DNA from 4 places in the Clostridium neonatale genome. Region 2 is predicted to be linked to each of the others. Evidence: riboswitches for the same ligand, from Rfam matches in the RefSeq annotation. Region 2 holds a riboswitch; each other region holds the start of a gene.
The links. Region 2 has a riboswitch for cyclic di-GMP ahead of CNEONATNEC86_RS19475 (acyltransferase). Riboswitches for the same ligand answer to the same signal wherever they lie in the genome.
Positions count from the first base shown of each region.

Region 1 (4,224 bases), on a different contig from region 2:
CAAGAAATACTTGTTTCGTGCTTCATGGTCATAAATGGAAAGCTCAGCCAGATGATCCATTTACAAATATTATATCAGCTCAAGGAGCCATGAGTGTAGGAAACGTATTTAATCTTGAGTTAATAAATGGAGCATCTATGATACCAGGTGACTATTTATATAGGTCAGGAATTATAAAATGGGATATAGAATCAGGTATGTGGGGAATTTTTAGAATTAAAGATAAGAATACATCAGAATTATAAAATCCTAAGAATGAATATACAAAGTTTTTATTAAACTCTATTTTTGTAATGTGAAATTCCAGTTATAAGAAAAAAATAAATTTTGGTATTACACCAATAAAAAAATTTATGCTATACTTTAAATAAGCAATGCGTTGTACCTATGGTCATACCACTTGTCATAGGCACAATGCATTTTTATTTTGACGTCAAAAAGCATATAGACTGGTCTACCAATAAGGAGTAAAAGAAGTATAAATGAAACTGAAGAATACATAGAAACAGTATGGGGAATGGGATACAGATTAAGTAAAAAATAATTTTACTTAATCTGTATTATCTTGAGATATCTAGATTGGAAATTAATCTCACAAAGATTAATTTGACAAATAGTATAGCAAATAATGTTGTTGATTATGTACAGCAATTTGAAAAAAAACATATGGAAGTGGAACTTAATACAGAAGACCCCATATATGTGCTTGGTAATGAAGAAAAGATAAATCGTATTATCCAAAATCTTATGAAAAATGCCTTGAATTATTCCGATGGAGATGTTGTTATTGATATTTTCATTAAAGATGAAAGTATAATTTTATCTTTTAAAAATCCTATTTCAGATAGTAATGAAATTAATATTGACAATTTATTTGATAAATTTTATGTTGCTGAGAAATCACGAGGTAAATCAACAGGACTTGGATTATCAATTGTAAAATTACTAACAGAACAAATGAATGGAAAAATTAATGCTTTTTTGAATGAAAATAATATAGATATTCAAATACAGCTAAATCCATATATAAATAAATAAAGAATTCTCATTTATTTTCACCAAAAAACAAATAAGAATTCTTTTAATTGATAATTAATACAAGTGCTAAAGTTAATTGCTAATGAAATTCTTAGATGCATATTTTAATGCAAATAATTATATTTTTTATCAAAATATGCTTGAATATATGGAGTTATTAGAATATTATATATATAAATTCTATGAAAACATAATAAATCTGGAAGTAATGATAAATTCTCTTTATTTGGGCACTTTGAGGATTTTGAACTAGTAGTGCAACCCGCCAACAATTAATCAAGATTGTTGGCGTTTTTGATGATAGAAAATATGTGAAAATTTATGAATAAGGAAATATATACTAGATTTTAATTATACATAAGTATTTATTTATATATTAATGAAATTACTGATATATATGTTCTAATTAAGAATCTTCATTAAAATCTGCCCTAAACCCAAAAAGGATATATGGCTCATATGAAGTAATTTTATTGGAACTTATATAAATACAAATAAACTTATTATAAAAATTAAATAAATTATTAAAAGGGGGTGATATATTGATTATAAGGCGGTTAAGTATAGGCCAAAAAATGTTCATAGGCTTTGGAATCATTATTTTAATAATGTTGGCGGTTATTGGCAATACCTATATAAATTTTGTTAAAGAATCCGAAGCAGTCAAATGGAATGGTCATACATATAAAGTTATTCAAGAGTCAGATTGCCTTCTTATGAGTTTATTAGATATGGAAACAGGAGCAAGAGGATACGTTATTACTGGGAATGAAAGTTTTCTCGAACCATTTAATAAAGGAAATTCTTCTTATGAAAATCACTATGATAAACTCAAGCAACTTACAGAAGATAACTCTGAACAACAACAAAGGTTATATAATATTAATAATAAATATAAAGAATGGGTTGAATGGGAAAAAAACATAATAATAGCTAAGAGAAAAGAAGTTTCTTCAGGAAAGTTAAAATTAGAAGATTTGATTGCTATTGTTCAATCAGGTTATGGAAAAAACATGATGGATGAATTACGTTCAATACTTGGAGATATTAATAATGAAGAAGAAAGGCTACTGCAGAACAGAAATGCGGATCTCATTAAAATGGAGAAAGAAACAAGAGTTATTATGCTAACAGGAGGAGCTTTAGCGACTATAGCAGCAATTATTATAGCAAGTTTATCTATTAGGATGATTGTTAATCCTGTAAAAGTTGTTACAAATACTTTTAGAGAAATAGCAGAAGGAGAAGTTAATTTAGAAGCTAGGCTAATGAGTAATTCAGAAGATGAGATTGGCAAGATGGCTAGATATTTTAATATATTTATGACTAAGCTTAAGGAATTAATTTCTGAGAATAGAAACCAAAGCTGGCTGACAACTGGTAGAGCAGAGCTAAATGAAGAAATGCGAGGTGTACGAGAAATTAACACATTAAGTTCTCGTATAATTACATACATATGTAGATATTTAAATATGCAAATTGGAAGATTTTATGTTAAAACGGATAGCAACACTTTTAAAGTATTTGGAAGCTATTCTTATAATAGTTCAGAAGGTTCACCTGATGAATTTAATATAGGTGAAGGATTAGTTGGACAAGCTACTCTAGAAGACAAGATTGTTTTAGTACAAGATGTACCAGCTGATTATATGAAAATTATTTCTGGCCTTGGAGAGGCAGTTCCCAAGAACATATTAATTGCTCCTTGTATGTATCACGAGGAAATAGAATGCATAATAGAGCTAGGATCATTTAATCAATTTACGGATGTACAATTAAAATTTATTGAACAAGTTAGTGAAAACATAGCTACAAGTATAAATTTAACAAAAGCACAAACAAAAATGGAGGTACTTCTTAATAAGACTTTAGTACAGGCAGAAGAATTACAAGTACAGCAAGAGGAATTAAGACAAAATAATGAAGAATTAGAAGAGCAAGCTAAGATTCTAAAACAGTCTGAAATGAATCTGCAAACTCAGCAGGAAGAGTTAAGAGTATCAAATGAGGAGCTTGAAGAGCAAACTAAAAAATTAGAACAGCAAAAGAGAGATATAAGTGAAAATAATAAACTTTTAAGGAAAGCAAACCATGAAATTGAAGGAAAGGCTAAGGAGTTAGAGATTGCTAATAAATACAAATCTGAGTTTTTAGCTAATATGTCTCATGAATTAAGAACTCCTTTAAATAGTATTATAGTTCTTTCTCAATTACTAGAAAATAAAAAAGCTAATGAGCCATTAACAGAAAAACAATTAGAATATTCAAAAACTATTCATTCTTCTGGTAAAAATCTTCTTAGGCTTATTGATGATATCTTGGATTTGTCTAAAGTTGAATCTGGTAAAATAGATATAAATTTTGACCAAGTGAATTTAGCAGAATTAGCTGAGAATACAAAAAGTTTATTTACTCCAATAATTTTGCAAAAAAACATAGATTTTAAGATAGAAATTGAAGATGGATTACCTGAGAAAATAATATCTGATGAGCAAAGACTTCAACAAATAATAAATAATTTATTGTCTAATGCATTTAAATTTACTGAGACTGGTTATGTAAAAATGAATATATGCAGACCTAAAGAAGAAGATATTAAAAATTATAAAATTGAGGAAAATGTTAATAAATTAATAAGTATAGAAATCATAGATACAGGCATAGGTATACCTGCTGATAAACAAACTTTAATTTTTGAGGCTTTTAAGCAAGTGGATGGAACAATTAGTAGAAAATATGGAGGGACAGGACTCGGGTTATCTATTTCAAGAGAACTTGCTCGTTTACTTGGAGGAAACATTTATTTGAAAAGTGAGGAAGGAAAAGGAAGTAAATTTACCTTAGTATTTTTAGATAATGATAATATGGAACAAGTTAAGTTAAATAAAGAGGAATATTCGAGTATTGATAAAAATTATCATGACAATTTGGAAGAAAAAATAATATCAGAAAATGATATTAATGAGTTCACCAAAGATGAGCATTACGAAAGTAAAAAAGAAGATGAAAAGCTTCTTTTAATAATTGAAGATGATGAGCAGTTTTCTACTTTATTATCCGAATTAGCTTATAAAAAAAATTATAAGGTTTTAATTGAGAAAAATAGTGATGAAGCTATAAAATTAGCAGTAAAATACAAACCATATGCGATTTTATTGGATATTGGGTTAGCAAACAATAGCGGGG
Region 1 covers NZ_UICR01000002.1:546,866-551,089, reverse strand. The annotation lists gene CNEONATNEC86_RS14145 (multicopper oxidase domain-containing protein) at 1-245, shown strand, start outside; gene CNEONATNEC86_RS14140 (ATP-binding protein) at 580-1,038, shown strand; cyclic di-GMP riboswitch class II at 1,232-1,314, shown strand; gene CNEONATNEC86_RS14135 (response regulator) at 1,581-4,224, shown strand, end outside.
Region 1: another riboswitch for cyclic di-GMP. It lies ahead of CNEONATNEC86_RS14135 (response regulator); the one in region 2 lies ahead of CNEONATNEC86_RS19475 (acyltransferase).

Region 2 (4,224 bases):
CCTTTTCCTGCTTCACCAGCTCTAGCGGCTTCTATTGCTGCATTAAGTGCTAAGAGATTGGTTTGTTCAGCTATACTATCTATTGTAGTTATAACTTCTTTAATATTTCTAGATGAATTTTCTATTTCATTCATTGCATATAACATTTCTTTCATTTTTTCATTACTTCCTTGTATCTGTTCACCTAAATCATATGCAATTTTGTTAGTATCCTTAGCATTGTTAGCTGAATTTTGAACCTCTTCATTAATTTCGCCAATTGATGCTGTCAACTCTTCAATTCCACTCGCTTGTTCTGCCGCCCCTTGTGATAATGTTTGTGCTGTTGATGCTACTTGTTCTGATCCACCTTTTACTTGTACTGTTGCTTCTTTTATTTCCTTAAAAGTCTCATTCATAGAAGATATTATATTTATCAATGATTTTTTAATATTTATAAAGTCACCTTTATATTCATATTCAATATTAATGTCAAAATTACCTTTTGCCACATTATCTAATGTTTTATCTATTTCTGATATGTAGTCTCTAAGATTCTTTATTGTATTATTAAATGCTTCTGCTACTTTTCCGATTTCATCATCTGATTTTATTTCTATAAGCTCACTTAAGTTTCCTTGAGAAACCTTATCAGCAAATATGCATATATCATCTATAGGATTAAGAAGCTTATTAGATATTTTATATATAGCTCTAGATAGTCCAACAACTAAGATGACAGCAATTATTAAAATAAACATCATAACCTTATTTACTGATGAAAAAAGTTCATTCTGATCAACAATATTAATAACTGTCCATCCTGTTGTCTCAACCTGTTCACAAAAAGCTACTTTTTTATTTAATCCATATCCTAATTCAACTACTTTTGATTTTTCTGAACTAATATTTTCTGCAAGTTTATGAATTTCTTTATCATCAACATCATTTATATTAACCTTTAATGGATACTCACTATTTGGATGAACAATAAATGTTCCATCTTCAGCTATAAGCATGCTATAACCTTTTTTCCCATATTTTAAACTGTTAACTTTTTGTTCTATTGATTCTATTGCTAAGCTTGCTGCTGCTCCTAATTTCACTTGATTTTTATCATCTTTCACCCATGAAACCATCATGACCATATTCTTATCATAAGCTTCAGAATATGAAGGCTTAAAAATAGTGTCATATGGCTCTCCTGTGCTTGAATACTTTGAGAAAGCTTCTTCTATAATTCCTTTTGCCCATGGTGATGTAGCACTCTCACCTTTAGCTACATTGTAATATCTTGCTTCTAATTTATCGCCATTACTTGCATCCTTCCATTGTTCTTTAGATAATGTGGACATTATATGTATTGCTGAATATTCATTGGGATATTCAGCATTAACAAAATTCCAACGTGATAGATTTATCTTATCTATAGTATTAATAGTTTCTTCATCAGATAGATCTAAATCCACTCCACTATTAGCTATATCTTTCAAAATAGGACTATATGTAGTTTCTTGCACTTCTGCAAGTCTTGATTTTAGCCATAAATTTATGCCTTCAGTAGATTCCTTTTGTCTTGCTGACATAGAATCGATTAGTTCACTTTTAACAAAACTATTAATACTTAAATATGTTCCTAACGTAAGTATTACTAATCCTCCTATTATTATTGGTAAAACTATTTTTAATAATTTTCTTTTTATAGACTTCTCATTTTCTATATTAACTTTAAAAAACTTTTTCATATTATTCCCCCATTTTTATAAACAAATTATTTATATTATTCTTGATAGATACCTTCGTTAAGCCAAATATGTTTTAGTTCATCAGAATTTCTTTCTAAAGTAATTCTGTCTCTAACTTTCTTTGCTGGAACTCCTGCCACAAGAGAATTAGCTTCTACATTTTTGTTAACCAAAGCACATGCTGCTACTATACCTTGCTTGTCCACATTGACTCCTGGTAAAATAGTTGCATTTGCATATATTTTTGCATAGTCATCAATTATAACTTCTCCGTATGTTCTTAATGAATGTTCATGCTCAGAATGAGAGTGAGTAAATATATTTACCCCTTCGCCTATTCCAACTGAGTTTCCTATTTTAATTCCTCCCTTTGAATCTATGAATGCCCCTTTATTTATAAAGGCATTATCCCCTATCTCAATATTATCTGGAACATTAAACCTAACATTCTCTTCTGCAATAAAGTTTTTACCACATGATTTAAATAACTTTTTAGCAAGTATTCTTCTGAATGGAATTGCAAAGTTTGCTACAATACACATAGGAGTTTTGTCTAAAATATCCCACAAAAAGTGTAGATATTTTTTTTCTTTATTGTAATTATCTTCTGTATTCTTAGGTAAATATTCTGTGTATAACTCCATCTCCTCTAATACTTCAATTGGAAATGGACACTTTAATATTTCTAGTATTTTCGCTAGCCCTTCTATATTTACTCCATCTTCAACTATTTTTCTTACTTCTACTAATGCTTCTTCTATTGCCATTAATTCATTCCTCCATTTTCCATTTATATTTAATAAAAAATGCTATTTATTCTGTGAATAAATAGCATTACCTTATACAATAAATCTGATTTAAATAACAATATTATTATTTAAAATAATAATTATTAGTAACTGGCTAGCATAGTTTTCACCTTAGCTCCTTTAGTTTTGCGTCATTAAATTTCTTTAATTTTGCCTTTAGTATTATTAATTTTTCTATATATTTTAGATTGGAATATACATAGACTTCTATATTTTTTCTATACTTTTTTACAGCACGAATTATATTCTACTATTTTTTCGTATTTTTCTCAATAAATTTATAACATTATTTTAATATTTTTCTAAATATTAAAAATCCAATGATATAGATTTTATCATTGGATTTCTTAATATTATATATTTCATTATATTAAAAGTTATTACCATTCCAGCCCCAATTTTCAACTTCTTCATATTTAACATAAATCTTGTTTTGAGGAATTCCAAGTTCTTCTTCATATATTGAACATATTGCTTTTGTTAATTTATCATAAGCTTCCTTACTTGATTTTCCAAAAATCTTAACTTCAACAAAAGCCCCTTTTTCTAATTCTTCACCTGAGAAAAATAATGAATATTCATCCTCAAAGCCAACCATTAAAAATCTTTCACTCTTACCTGGTACTAACTCTATTTCTTCACCTAATCTTTTCTTTATTATTTCTTTTTTCTCTTTAGAAACTTTTACTGTAATTTTAGATCCTATAAATGGCATACTCTATTCCTCCTTTATTCTCTTAAACAATAATCATCTTGCAATAATTTTATATTAAATCTAATATTATAAAAATCACTCACATCTAATAAATATTATTACGACATGTATTAATATTATATTAACACCAGTTGTTATATTTTTCTAATAACTGTTAGTCTGATTGGTGATTATTAGAACTGAAATTTATTTTATTATCTGCTTAGCTTCTTCTAATATCTCTATAAATTCTTTTGTTTCTTTAATTTCATCAATAGTCTTAGGTTTATATGGTTTAGCATCATGCTTTGCAAACTCTAATTCAAACCACTTTACATCATGCCATTCCCCCATTTTATATCCAACATTTTTACATACTCCAATTTCTTTAAATCCTAAAGATCTATGTATGCTTTCACTTTTAATGTTCGGTGATGTGATCAATGCATATGCATTGCAAAATCCCTGTATTTTCAAAGTTTTTAATAATGCATCATATAATGCTTTTCCTATATTTCTTCTTTGATATTCTGGGCTTATGTATATAGAAAAGTCAACAGACCAATCATATGCTGCTCTTTCATTAAATTTAGATGCATACGCATATCCAACAATCTTATTATCAAATTCGCATACAAACCATGGATATATGCTTTGAATATTTTCCATTCTATCTTCGAATTCTTCTAATGAAGGTACTTCATATTCAAAAGTTATTGTGGTATCTGTTATAAATGGCTTATAAATACCTAATATTTCTGCACCATCTTCTATAGTAGCAAGTCTAATTAATTTATCCATTATATCTAATTTCCCCCTAACTTGTAATAAAGCTCTTCTCTTCTATCCTTTTTAATATTAAATTGTTTTTTTACTTTATTAATCTTATCTAATTCTATATTTTTTATGATGATTCCTTCTTTAGAATTCACATCATTCAAGAATTCACCAGTAGGTGATACAAAAACAGATGCCCCATTATATTCTAAATCATCTC
Region 2 covers NZ_UICR01000003.1:275,299-279,522, forward strand. The annotation lists gene CNEONATNEC86_RS19470 (methyl-accepting chemotaxis protein) at 1-1,724, opposite strand, end outside; gene CNEONATNEC86_RS19475 (acyltransferase) at 1,760-2,491, opposite strand; cyclic di-GMP riboswitch class I at 2,616-2,698, opposite strand; gene CNEONATNEC86_RS19480 (phenylpyruvate tautomerase MIF-related protein) at 2,904-3,248, opposite strand; gene CNEONATNEC86_RS19485 (GNAT family N-acetyltransferase) at 3,435-4,028, opposite strand; gene CNEONATNEC86_RS19490 (nitrilase-related carbon-nitrogen hydrolase) at 4,034-4,224, opposite strand, start outside.

Region 3 (4,224 bases), on a different contig from region 2:
CTATTAAAATATCTTTCTTCTTAAGTCGTTCTCTTAGCTCTTGCAAATCTTTCGAAAAAGACAAATCATCATCATAAGCTAATTTTAAAATAAGCATGGATTTCACTCCCTTCTTAATATTTGTATGTATAATTTTATTTGTTTTTTCCCTAAATAATTGTAAGTTGAATATTTTCCTATAATGTTTAGATATAAATTAAATTTATTGACACCATGTTATATATAGAATAAAAATATAATTGTAGCAACATTCTAATAAAATAAATCTTAAGGAGTTTTTCAATGTATTGTTTTGTTGATTATAGAATTAGTAAAGAAGAATTATTGAATCTTTCTGCTTTAAACCTTAATGTTATATCGGTACCACAATGTGATCTTGTATATAAAGCAATTAATGGTCATCCAGATATTCAAATGAATATTTTAAAAAATGATAGTGAACATAAAGTAATAATCCATAATAAAATCCATAATAATTTTAAAAATTTTCTACTTGATAACAACATAAAATATATTGTTTCAAAAAATACTTTGTCTAATACATATCCTGGAGATATTTTTTTAAATGCATTTATAACCGATAAATATTTCATACACAATACAAAATATACTGATGAAAATCTACTTGGTTCTCAAACTTATAAAATTGTTATTTCTGTGCCTCAAGGTTATACCAAGTGTTCTATACTGCCGGTGAGAGAAAATTCATTGATAACTAGTGATAAAGGAATTTTTAACGTATTAAAAAATTATGATTTTGATATATTATTGGTACCTCCTGGTGATATACTACTTCCATCTTTAAATTATGGATTTATAGGTGGCGTTGGTGGAATGATTTCAAATAACAAGATGGCTTTCTTTGGTGATTTATCATATTACAAGTACGGAAATAAAATAAAAGAGTTTCTTTTTAAATATGACATTGAGCCAATTTATCTTAGAAAAGGTAAATTAATAGACAGGGGCAGTCTGCTTACTCTTTAGTCATGTCCATATATAATATGATTTGTGTTTCTGTATGTTACTTTTAAAAATAAAATCTGCATAAGTCCTATTTTTCTAGGCTTATGCAGATTTTATTTTTAAATGAGATTTTTTAGTAACATTTTTTCTCAATTTAGCTATATTATTAATATAAGATATTTAATTAAGATTAAGGCACTATAGCCAAGTGGTAAGGCAGAGGTCTGCAAAACCTTTATTCCTCAGTTCAAATCTGGGTGGTGCCTCCATAAAAAGCCCGTAGACTTGAGAATTCTCTCGCCTACGAGCTTTTTCCTTTTGGTTTTAAAACATATTTATTTTAGATTTTTTAGGTTAATACATCATTAATCTCCGATTGTTCTTCTTACCGCTTCTACTACTCTTTCATTTTTAAAAGGTTTAACTATAAAGTCTTTGGCTCCTGCTTTTATTGCACTAACTACAACGTTTTCCTGTCCCATTGCAGAACACATGATTACATTGGCATCAACATCACTTTCAAGAATCCCAATAAGTGCATTAACTCCATCCATTTCCGGCATAGTTATATCCATCAAAGTTAAATCTGGACTTAACTGATTATATTTTTCTATGGCCACTTTTCCATTTTCAGCTTCTCCAACTACCTCATAACCGTTTTCTGTCAAAATTTCTCTAAGCATCTTTCTCATAAATATAGTATCATCACATATCAAAATTTTTTTACTCATTTTTTCCTCCTATTTATAAATAGACAAAGGCATTAAAAAAGAGCTTTATTGCATTTTTTAAATGAAATAGCCCCTTATGTAAAATGCAACTGGCTGCCATCCATTAGGAAAAGGCCCTTTAGCTTTGCGTCACAGCTTTTCAACTGCTTTGCCCTATTAAATTATTTTTTATACTTTTAGCTTGTACTAAATTCTATACTTATATTATCATTAAAGGCTTTAATTTTCAATCATTAATTTTCATTTCTTCAAAATTTTCACATAAATTCACGTTTTCGTCCAATATTTCTCATGTTTTTAATTCATTATTAAAAACATCACATTATTTCTTCGATTATAAACATAAGCTTAACTACTACTCATCTTCAAATATTAATATTCAAAAAGCCTATTGAGATACTCAACAGGCTTTTAATTAATGCAGATTATTTAACAACGTCATCTACTGATTCCTTTATTATTTCAAAAGCTTTATCACAATCCTCTTCATTTAATATTAGCGGTGGAACCATACGAATTGTATTTCCTCCAATAGCTGTAATTAAAAGCTTTCTATCAAAACATGCATGCTTAACATCTACAGCAATATTTTGGTCAAATTCAACCCCAACTAATAATCCTTTTCCACGCACTTCTACTATATGTGGTAACTCTTTTAACTTAGCTTTAAGATATTCTCCCATCTTTTCAGCATTTCCTGCTAAGTCTTTATCAATTAATTCATTAATTTGTGCATATGAAGCAGCACAACATACTGGATTTCCTCCATAAGTTGTTCCATGAGATCCAAGTGTAAATGCTTTAGACACTTTTTCAGTTGCACATATTGCTGCTATTGGCATTCCGCCTCCCATAGCTTTCGCCATTGACACAATATCCGGTTTTACATTGTAATGCATGTACGCCATAGTTTTACCGGTTCTGCACCATCCTGTTTGAACTTCATCCAATAATAGTAGCATTCCTTTTTCATCGCAGAGTTTTCTAAGCCCTTGCATAAATTCTTGTGTTGCTGGATGTACTCCACCTTCTCCCTGTATTGGTTCAATCATTATAGCTATTGTATTTTCCGTACATGCATCTTTAAATGCTTGCAAATTATTATATTCAGCATAAGTAAATCCAGGTACCATTGGCTTAAATCCAATTTGACATCCATTATCAGGTTGTCCTGTTGCTGACATAGATCCATATGTTCTTCCGTGGAAACCATTTTTAGCTGTTACAATATTATATTTGTTTGGTCCATATTCATCCACTCCATATTTTCTTGCCATTTTTATCATTGCTTCATTTGCTTCTGTCCCTGTACTTTGATAAAAAATTTTATCCATCCCTATTGTCTCACAAATTAATTTTGCAAGTAATGCTTGAGGAATTGTATATGGATAATTAAATGTATGGATTATATCTTCTACCTGATCCTTAATAGCGGCTACTACTTTTTCATTACAATTCCCTGCACTATTAACTGCAATACCACCATAAAAATCTAAATATCCATCACCTCCTTCATCATACAAGTACATATCTTTTGCAGTTTCTGCTACAAAATCAAATCTTTCGTAAGTATCAATCATATATTTGCTTACTAATCCTTTTAATTCTTCTTTTGATAGTTTTACATCTTTTAATTTCATGATAAATTCACCTTACTCGTAATTTATTTAATTCAAATTAAATTCTGATACTACTTTATTAAAGTGCTTTTCTATATATTCTTTTAATATCTTCTAATTCAAATTTCACAGGATGAATATTCATACTTCCTTGAGATACCTTTAAGCAATTTTCTGACATCCAATCTATATCTTCTTCTTTTATCCCCTGCTCTTTAAGTGTTGTCTCTAAATCTATATCTTTTAATAATTTTCTTATTGACTTTACACAGTCATTTTCATCAGCTCCACCCAATAATTTTGATATTACAGCAAATTTTTCAGGCGCTACACATATTGATTCCTCATAGATAACAGGTGTCAATGCTGCGAGGCCTCTTCCATGTACAATATCTCTTAATCCACTTGCAGGATGTTCCATGCCATGTGATGCTGTTACCCCAGCAGTATTGATTACCATTCCACCTAATGTGCTTGCCCATGTTATCGCATCAAATGCTTCCATATCTTCTGGATTTTTATAAGCTCTAACTAAATTTTTTCCTATTAATTCAATTCCCTGTAGTGCCATCATTGTAGTAATTGGCTGGGCATTTTTAGATATATATGCCTCCATATTGTGACAAAGAAAGTGCATCAAACCCAACTGATGCTAAAATATGCTTTGGCATTGTAGTCATAAGCTCTGGATCTACTATGGATGCCTTTGCGATTATAGCATTACATCTTAAAGATTTTTTATCATTATTCTCAGGATTTGTTAATACTGCAAATCCATTTCCTTCACTTCCTGTTCCACAAGTTGTAGGAACTAATATTATAGGAAGTGCTTTGTCACTTAATTTTTTTCCATATATATAATCTGAAACATCTCCTTCATTTAATGTAACAAAAGCAATTGTCTTTGC
Region 3 covers NZ_UICR01000001.1:1,949,030-1,953,253, reverse strand. The annotation lists gene ytxC (putative sporulation protein YtxC) at 1-97, opposite strand, end outside; gene CNEONATNEC86_RS09030 (DUF6873 family GME fold protein) at 283-987, shown strand; tRNA gene CNEONATNEC86_RS09025 (tRNA-Cys) at 1,161-1,235, shown strand; gene CNEONATNEC86_RS09020 (response regulator) at 1,332-1,697, opposite strand; cyclic di-GMP riboswitch class I at 1,779-1,860, opposite strand; gene CNEONATNEC86_RS09015 (aspartate aminotransferase family protein) at 2,123-3,337, opposite strand; partial or broken gene CNEONATNEC86_RS09010 (iron-containing alcohol dehydrogenase) at 3,396-4,224, opposite strand, start outside.
Region 3: another riboswitch for cyclic di-GMP. It lies ahead of CNEONATNEC86_RS09020 (response regulator); the one in region 2 lies ahead of CNEONATNEC86_RS19475 (acyltransferase).

Region 4 (4,224 bases), on a different contig from region 2:
TATTATCTACTGGGCTTTCGCTGACCTGTCCAGTAGATGAATTGTTTTGTTCCCTACTACTTTCTTGACTAATTATTACTTTATTAGGATCAACAACTGTTTGAGTCTTTTGAGTAGAATCAAAATCTAAATTAGCATTTATCGTAGCCTTAACCTTATTTTTTCCAGCGACTGGTTCTAATAAATTAACTACTTCTTTTTGAAGCCTCTCTTCGTAATTCTTTTCTAAGGTATGCTGCTTTGTTATTGTTTCATCATCTACAGTATTTTGTCCATCTTCAATATCCTTAGTTAGTAAATTCATGTTACTATCAACTACTGTGATATTTTCTTCTGGAATATTTTTATTGCTTTTTGAAACTAATGCTACTATAGCCTTTACTTGATTTTTATCTAAACTTTCGCCTTGCTTTAATTTCAAAGTAACTGAAGCCTTTCCAGGTTCTTTATCTGTTACGAATACAGAATCTGTTGGTTCTGTAATATGTACCCTTGCTTCTTCTATTTGTTCAAACCCCTTAATAGTTCTTTCTAATTCTCCTTCAATCATTCTCTTCTTATTTAATTGAAATTGTTCATCTGTCATACCAAATGAACTAGAATTATCCATAAGTTCATACCCTATAGTTCCTGAGGTTAAACTTGGAGCTAATTTAAGTTTCAATTCATCAACTTTTTCTTTTGGTACTAGAATGGTGTTAGTATCACTTTGACTTTTATATGAAACACCGTCATCTTCTAAAGTTGACATAACCGTTTGAGCATCTTTTGCATCAAGATTTGAAAATAAAACCTTATATTTATTTGCATTTGAATAAATGATAGCACTTATTATTGCAGCAATTATAGCTATCACCGCAACAATTTCTACAATCTTCACTTTTTTGCTCTGCGATTTAAACTTTTCTAAAAGCTCCTTAACTTTCTCTAAAAGTTTTTTCATTTCAAGCTCCCCTTACATATCCTCTTGCATTTTTATTGCATCTTAATTAATTCTTTATACCCTTCAACCAGCTTGTCTCTAGTTGTAGTTAAAAACTGCAAACTTAAATTTGCTTCTGCTGCTTTCACCATAACTTCATCAATTGTAACATCATCACCTTTTACAAATGCATTTGTTGTGGCATTTGATTCTGTTGCGGCTTCATTAACATTGTCTACACATTTTTTTAACATACTAGAAAATTCATTACTATTACTAGTTGCATCCTTACCATCATTTTCTTCAAACTTATTTTGAAACTGCTGTAATCTTAAATTAAAATTATCTTCTATTCTCATCTATATACCTACTTTCCTATTTCTAATGCTTTTGAAAACATTGACTTTAATGCATTAAAGGTATCTAAATTAGCTTCATACGATCTTGTTGACACCATCATATCAGCCATTTCATTTAATACATTTACATTCGGCATAGTTACATATCCGGTTTCAGGATCTGCATCTGGATGAGTTGGATCATATACCTCTCTAAGGGGAGACTCATCCTTTTGAATCTTTACAGCCTTTACTCCTGCCATATTTCCACTAGCATCTAGTGCCTCTTGAAACACTGCCACTTTTCTAACGTATGCTCCACTTCCATCAGCACTTCTTGTAGTCTGAGCATTTGCCATATTAGAAGTTATAGTATCCATTCTTAATCTCTCTGCTGCGAGTCCCGTAGCACTTATCTGCATTGAACTAAATGCATTCATTTCTTCAACCCCTTTACTTTATAACAGACTTAAGTTCATTAATTTTCCCACTTATTCTAGTAATAAGTGCATTATACTTTAGAGTGTTTGCTGCCTGATTGACTTTTTCTATATCAAGATCAACATTATTTCCATCGTTCCTCATACTTGTCCCTTTTTCTTGTTCTATGGATATGTTACCATCAATACTATTATCTCCAGATATATGTTTAGAATTTGTTTTCTTCAACTCAAAGCTCGAATTATCTTTTTCTAAATTTTCTTCAAATACTACTGCAAATTTTTTATAATCTTTTGTATTAATATTAGCCATATTATTAGCTATTACTTTAGCTCTCATATTCGATGCTTTTAACCCTTCTTTTAGCAAATTATAGTTTTCGTCTGAACCAATAGACATTATTCCCATTTCTTCACTTCCCTTTTCTATTTTAAATATATTAAAAAATAACATAAAATTCTGTTATAATCAATTAAATATTATTAATATTGTATTTTCAATATAAAAATACAATATTATCTATATTAATTATAAAATAAACATAACAATTAATCTATATATTTTTCACAGAAATATATTTATCATTAAGTATGTATCATAATAATTTCTTTTGTTGCCTTTAAAATTTTTTAATTGCTTTTTTCCATTTAAAAACAAGCAAAATAAAACTGCTATTTTTATACTAACTTTAAAATAGCAGCTTGCATCATATTTCAAAAGTAAATACTTTCTTAGCAACTGGCTGACTTAGTATTAAACCGTAGTCCCTATAGCTTTGCGTCACAAAATTTCTCTTGCTTTGCTATTAATATTTTATTATATATATAATACTATTTTTTTACAATCTTTTCAAGTAAAATTTGTATTTATTTATATTTAATGTTAAAAGTTGTTCTTAAATTAATTATAAAACATTATTTTAAGAACAACTTAAATATATAATCTATCTTACATTTGCTAAAATATTCAATGCATCCTGTGGTAATTTATTGCTTTGAGCCATTAACCCTATTCCTGAGTCAATCAATATCTTATTTTTTGTTATTTCCATAACTTCCTTTGCAATATCAGCATCTGCCAGACTACTTTGTGCACTTGTTAATACATCGCTTATTTCACTCATGCTATCACTAGTATCATCTAGTCTTGATTGAATAGCTCCATATCTGCTTCTTATATCTGTAAGACATACCACTGCATCATCAACTTTTTCAAGTGACGCCTGTGCTCCAGCTATTGATGTAACATCTATATCATCTATTTTTAAAGCAGCTGTTGATACATTAAAACGAGGAATATCAATAATTTCTCCAGATAATGTTCCAATTGTTGTTTTCATAAATCTAGTAGTGTTGGCATTATCAGTTACTAAATTATCTGATAATTTAACACCATTAAATTCTGTATTATTAGCTAACTCATTTAATGATGACTTTATCCCTTCAATTTCTTTTTGAATTACTGCTCTATCCTCATCATTAATAGTTTCCGTAGCAGCTTGAACTGTTAATTGCTTTAATCTTGATACATTATTATTCATTTCTTGAAGTGCACCATCAAAAGTTTGAAGCATAGAACTTGTATCTTGTATATTAGAGCTTGCTGCATTTCTTCCAATAACAGTCATTCTTAAAGTTTCTGCCTGAGCTATTTTATTTGGATTATCCTTCGCACTATTTATTTTATATCCTGTACTCACGTTATTCATTGCTTTAGAATAATTATCAACGTTCCTTGAATATGTCTTAAATATTCCAAGTGAATACATATTATGATTTAATCTCATATAATAAACCTCCAAAGTACTTTTTCATTTATATTTCGTTTTAATTACTTTATTTATCGGAGATTTAATTATAATCTTTAATTTATTTTCTTAAAGGATATAGTTCTGATTAATTGTAAAATGAAATTGAGCTAACAAAAAATCCATAATGGATTATCTATGCTATAATTTAATCTCTAAAGAAAGTGCAACACAAAAAACAATCACTATGAATCATAACGCGGAATAAATAAAAAATAAACACTTGGATTTCAAAGAAAGTATGACTATTGAACTTCGTCTTAATTATGTTTTTCAACTTACAAAATAGCTAAAAAGCTAAATCACACAATAAATACTATTTTTAATTAGATACATCGTGGCACAACTACACAGATTAGGCAATTAAACTACGTTAAAATGTATCTTGCAGATACTTGCGAAGATATTTATAAAAATAATCGCCAGTATTCTTGTCTCACATTTAAACACCTAGAATACAGTTATTTCATTAATTATGATGTTATAAAAGAAAAAATCATTCATGCTCACCAGATGTGAATAGGTAATGCTATCACCAACGGCAAGTTTCAACGCTTTCAAATAGTCTGTACTAAAACTTTACATGAATATATCAATCTTGACTTGCTATCTGTTCTTAATTCAGATTTACCAATAACCTGTGTAGAAAGGCTAAACCTGCAAAAGTAAATAATCATAAGAAAAAGTTATACTAAGCATCCAACTGATATCGATAA
Region 4 covers NZ_UICR01000002.1:1,174,279-1,178,502, forward strand. The annotation lists gene fliF (flagellar basal-body MS-ring/collar protein FliF) at 1-943, opposite strand, end outside; gene fliE (flagellar hook-basal body complex protein FliE) at 976-1,281, opposite strand; gene flgC (flagellar basal body rod protein FlgC) at 1,290-1,700, opposite strand; gene flgB (flagellar basal body rod protein FlgB) at 1,714-2,109, opposite strand; cyclic di-GMP riboswitch class I at 2,432-2,515, opposite strand; gene CNEONATNEC86_RS17005 (flagellin) at 2,645-3,487, opposite strand.
Region 4: another riboswitch for cyclic di-GMP. It lies ahead of flgB (flagellar basal body rod protein FlgB); the one in region 2 lies ahead of CNEONATNEC86_RS19475 (acyltransferase).